DNA from 2 places in the Pueribacillus theae genome. Region 2 is predicted to be linked to the other one. Evidence: predicted binding sites of a transcription regulator. Region 2 holds the regulator's gene; the other holds the start of a gene.
The links. The regulator NrdR, encoded in region 2, represses ribonucleotide reductase genes. The targets are predictions, from matches to a motif close to AACACNATATATNGTGTT.
Positions count from the first base shown of each region.

Region 1: a site for NrdR is predicted at 1,208-1,225, ahead of DCC39_RS00180 (vitamin B12-dependent ribonucleotide reductase). Genes of this name have one in related genera too.

Region 1 is NZ_QCZG01000001.1:22,814-25,306, forward strand. Features, by position in the region: gene DCC39_RS00175 (lipoate--protein ligase family protein) at 214-1,056, shown strand; gene DCC39_RS00180 (vitamin B12-dependent ribonucleotide reductase) at 1,431-2,493, shown strand, end outside.
Region 2 is NZ_QCZG01000010.1:81,611-84,103, forward strand. Features, by position in the region: gene DCC39_RS06810 (replication initiation and membrane attachment family protein) at 1-670, opposite strand, end outside; gene nrdR (transcriptional regulator NrdR) at 1,008-1,469, opposite strand; gene DCC39_RS06825 (Uma2 family endonuclease) at 1,570-2,157, opposite strand; gene trpB (tryptophan synthase subunit beta) at 2,262-2,493, opposite strand, start outside.

The sequences.
Region 1 (2,493 bases), on a different contig from region 2:
GCTTGGAAGCTTTGAAGTTCGCTTCTTCGTCGAACTCAAACCAACTGTAAATTAAAATTCTTTTATTCCACATGTATATCTACATGTTGATTATATCGGTTATTTATAGAAATTCAAAGATTAAAACGGTTAACATCTCTTGAAACTTTTCTGCAGACTTGCATTTTTTAAAATAAAAAATCATGATAGAAGTATTGAACTTCATAAAAAGGGATGAGGCAATTGAAAGAAACTTGGCTTTTCTTAAATTCCGGGGCGTGTTCGCCAGCTTATAACATGGCATGTGATGAGGCGCTGTTAAATTGGCAAAGTGAAGGGAAAATTCCACCTGTCATCCGATTTTACAGCTGGGATCCGGCTACACTTTCCATTGGTTATTTTCAAAGGGCTAAAAAGGAAATTAATTTGGACGCGGTAAAGGGATATGGGCTCGGTTTTGTAAGGCGGCCTACTGGTGGACGGGCCGTGCTTCATGAATACGAATTAACATACAGCGTTATCGTTTCTGAAGAACATCCCAAAATGCCTAAAAGCGTAACTGAAGCATACCGGGTCATTTCAGAGGGTGTGCTGCAAGGTTTTCGGGAATTAGGTTTGGATGCTTATTTCTCTGTACCGAGATCGGAAGAAGAAAAGATGGATTTGAAAAAACCAAAGTCTTCCGTTTGCTTTGATGCACCTTCATGGTATGAGCTCGTTGTTGAAGGAAGGAAAGTGGCAGGCAGTGCCCAAACAAGACAAAAGGGAGTTATTTTACAGCATGGGGCTATATTGCTAGATTTAGATGAAGATAAAATGTTTGATTTGTTTAATTTCCGTGATCTTGCAGAAAGAGAAAAAATGCAAGCAAATTTTAAAAATAAAGCGGTCACCATTAATCAATTACTCGGTAGAAAAATTTCGCTCGAACAGGCTGTAGCTGCATTTAAAACGGGGTTTGAAAAAGGCTTGAATGTTGAGTTGCAGGAGTTTGTACTCGACGAGCCGCAAAAAAATGAAATTCAGGAAATTGCAAGAAACCGGTATCAATCCGATGACTGGAATTTTATGAGGTAAAAAGGTGAACGGGGTTTTGAACATACACTGAAAGTGCAATGGCCAAAATTTATTATATGAAGGATTCTTACATGAGAAAAGTGCCCTTTTCTCTTTTTTTCTTCAAAAATCGATTGATTTCATATTTGACAAAATTATTTTTCTTCCTCAAAAATCAATATATAGTATTAAAAAATGTGAAATTCATACTATATATTGATTTATTTGTTGCTATTTTAAATTCTCCTGTGATATGATGAATTCACACATCAAAGCTAGTTGTCATCGTTCGACATATAGCGAGACTTCCTTTATTGGGGGTTTAAGCACGGCTGCACCGTGAAAACCATGATGAATACATACAACAAGACATAATAAATTAGAGGAGGAGAAATATGGGCATTACACTTACTAAACATGAAATTGATACCGAACGATTAAACGAGGATATTAAACATTTTCCACAAGTCCACCCAATTACTTCTGATATGAAAACGACCTATTCTGGTGTGTCACGACTTGTCATGCTTGACCGTTATGCGTTTAAAGATACTGAAAAAAGCACATTAAAAATTGGCGATTTCGTCGTTCTAACAGTGAAAGAAGATCCGACATTTCCTGCAAGAGGGCTTGGTTTCATAACAAAAATAGATTGGGAAGAAAACTCGGCTTGCGTCGAAATTGAGGAAGAGTATCGCCACAATCTTGATCGGCCGGAGGAAGTTAAATCAGGCATTGTCAAACGAGCATTGGATATTATTGATAAGCCGCTTGAGATTTTTTACGAACAAATCGCAAAAAGGAATGCGACCGGCCTTGCTTCTGTAGAAAAAACAGAAGAAAAGCGCAAAGAATGGACAGAGAAGTTCTATAATGAACTTGTTTCATTGAACTTTATTCCGGCCGGCCGCGTATTGTATGGAGCTGGGGCAAATACAGATGTTACTTATTTTAACTGTTATGTCATGCCATTTGTTCCAGACTCACGTGAAGGAATTTCCGATCACAGGAAACAGGTAATGGAAATTATGAGTCGCGGAGGCGGGGTTGGTACGAATGGTTCAACATTGCGCCCCAGAAACACGCTTGCAAAAGGGGTAAACGGCAAATCCTCCGGTTCAGTATCTTGGCTTGATGATATCGCAAAGCTAACACATCTTGTCGAGCAAGGCGGTTCAAGGCGCGGAGCTCAAATGATTATGCTGGCAGACTGGCATCCTGACATTATCGAATTTATTATTTCCAAAATGCAAAATCCGAAAATTCTTCGCTTTTTAATTGAGAACACAAATGACGAACAGATTAAACAGCTTGCCCGTGAAAAATTGAAATTCACTCCGCTTACTGAAACAGAAGAAGCGATGTATCAAGGCATCGTTAACTATAAAAATATTCCGGGCAAAGGCGGGTTTAACGACCGCATTATTAAAGAAGCGGAAGAAAAGCTTGCAACTGGGG
Region 2 (2,493 bases):
CTTTCGGAACGATTAGATCAGATAAGCTTTGTTCGAGCCACTCCATGTCAAAGTCCTCAGCGATTGAAATGGACGAACCGGTTTTTTCTTTTAAATAGGCGCTGCCTTCTTCAAGCTCCATCGCTTGAGAGATTTCTGAAGACTCTGTTGTCCTCATTTCAGAAGGATGGAGCGAATCGTATACTTCATTAAATGCCGCTGTTATGAGAGTAAATCCTTCTACATGGGTGGTGGTTGTAAATTTTCTCTTTAATTGTTGAAATTGATGATTTCCCAACCGGTTATAAAGATAAACATTTAATGCCCCATCATTAAAAAAATTATCCGGTGACATTGGCACTTCAAGTTGATACAAGTAACTTCTTTCCCCATTCTCTTCTTTTACATATGTTGTGAGAAGGCCAATCCCTTCTAATTTTTTTCTTGCCAGCAAAATTTCCTTTAAATCGAGTTGGGTTATATTCATTAGGCTGCGATGAGTCGCACGTTCGCTCCAGTCTTGTTCATTTTCCAATTGGCTCCACAGTGTCATATATAGGCTGTAGGCAACTGCGCCAATGAGCGGTTGATACAAAGAAGTCAACGTTTTTCTATAAAAATCATGCATCAATCCGTTCGAACGCACTTGGTAGTGATCAATCGGAAGCAACTCTTTCCAATGATTCCCCATCACAATCCCCCATTTTTCCGTAAAAACAATCCGCCCATTCTAGTACTCCTTTGAATATGCTATAACCTCATCGAATTAACAACAGAAATTCTCTTCCTGTCATTGCGGCATGCTAATGTTAATTTTAAACGGCGTAAAGCCGTTAAGATTGACGGAAGTCAATCTTCGTTGGTTGAAGCCAAGAGGCAGATAAGCTCGCTTATCAAGACTCTTGGATGCAACCAACGAAAAATCAACATTTCTTCCCCGAAAAACTTCATGGATTGCAAGTCTTTAGCTGGAAAAAAAGAGCATAAAGTCAATATGGCTTTAGGCTCTTTCTTGATCATCCATGTTATCATTTATCCACACGCTTCAATAATTCTTTTAACTCTTCTACAAATACGTTTATATCTTTAAATTGCCTGTAAACAGATGCAAATCTTACATATGCCACTTCGTCAATATCAGCAAGATGCTCCATTACTAGTTCGCCAACATCCTCACTGCTCACTTCAAGTGAGCCTTCATTCCTTAATTCTTTTTCAATATTGCTAACGGCATCTTCGAGAACTTCAAGTGGGACAGGACGCTTTTCACACGCTTTAATTAAACCTCGAAGCACTTTTTCTCTGCTAAATTCTTCTCTTGTTCCGCCTTTTTTTACAACGATAAGCGGCGTCTCTTCCACTGTTTCAAATGTTGTGAAACGATAATTACAAGCTTCACACTCTCTTCGCCGCCTAATGGAGCGAGCTTCGTGAACAGGTCTTGAGTCCAACACCCTTGTACCATTATGCTGACAACTTGGACAACGCACAATATCAACTCCACTCCAATTTCACTTAACTCTAGAATAGCAGGATTTTCGACACTTTACAACGATTAGGTAAGTACGTTCATGTATTTTCCAACATCTATTATTCCGGTATTTCTAATACATTTTCCATAATCTCCTTCATGGAAAACGATACACAAGAAATATTGTCAGATTGGATTTTGTCATCTTCTTCGTATACTGTGGGCAAGGTATATTGCTCACCACTCAGTAAATATTGTTCGATACACCGATTGTTTGGATCAACAATCCAATACTCTGGGATTGAAAATCGTTCGTATGTTTCCAGCTTGCTTTCTTTATCTCTTTTAACCGAAGATGGGGATAAAATTTCAATGACAAGATCAGGGGAACCTACAATTCCGCGTTTTTTTACAATTTTAGAAAAACGGTCACGATGAACGAGAACTAAATCCGGTTGCCTGACCATCGTGTCCGACAAAATTAAATCGATTGGTGCACAAAAACATATATAGTTTTCTTCGCAGCTGTTTAAAAACCTTTTATGAATTTCCGAACTAACCATTTGATGACTGGGTGTCGGAGATGGACTCATTAATTCCAAAACGCCGTCAACCAACTCATAACGTTTGCCGTCATCTAGACTGGCATAATCATTATAGGTCAATGGGTTTTCATGTATGACATCCTTCTTCTTTGAATATCTCATTTGGCCAGCCTCCCAAATAAAATAGGATGTTGCTATGATTATCTCTCATAACGACATCCCCGTAAAGAAAAAACAGAGGAAGAGTTCTTCCCCTGTCAAGTGTTTTATAGCATTTCAAAAACTTGCTGAACATCTTTATCCCCACGCCCTGACAAATTCACGATCAGGACATCATCCTTCTTAAGCGTTGGTGCGAGTTTAAGTGTATAGGCAATAGCGTGCGCACTTTCTAATGCAGGAATAATTCCTTCTGTTTTCGATAAAATTTGAAATGCCTCAAGCACTTCTTCATTCGTAACAGTGTAATATTCTGCACGTTCCGATACCTTCAAGTGA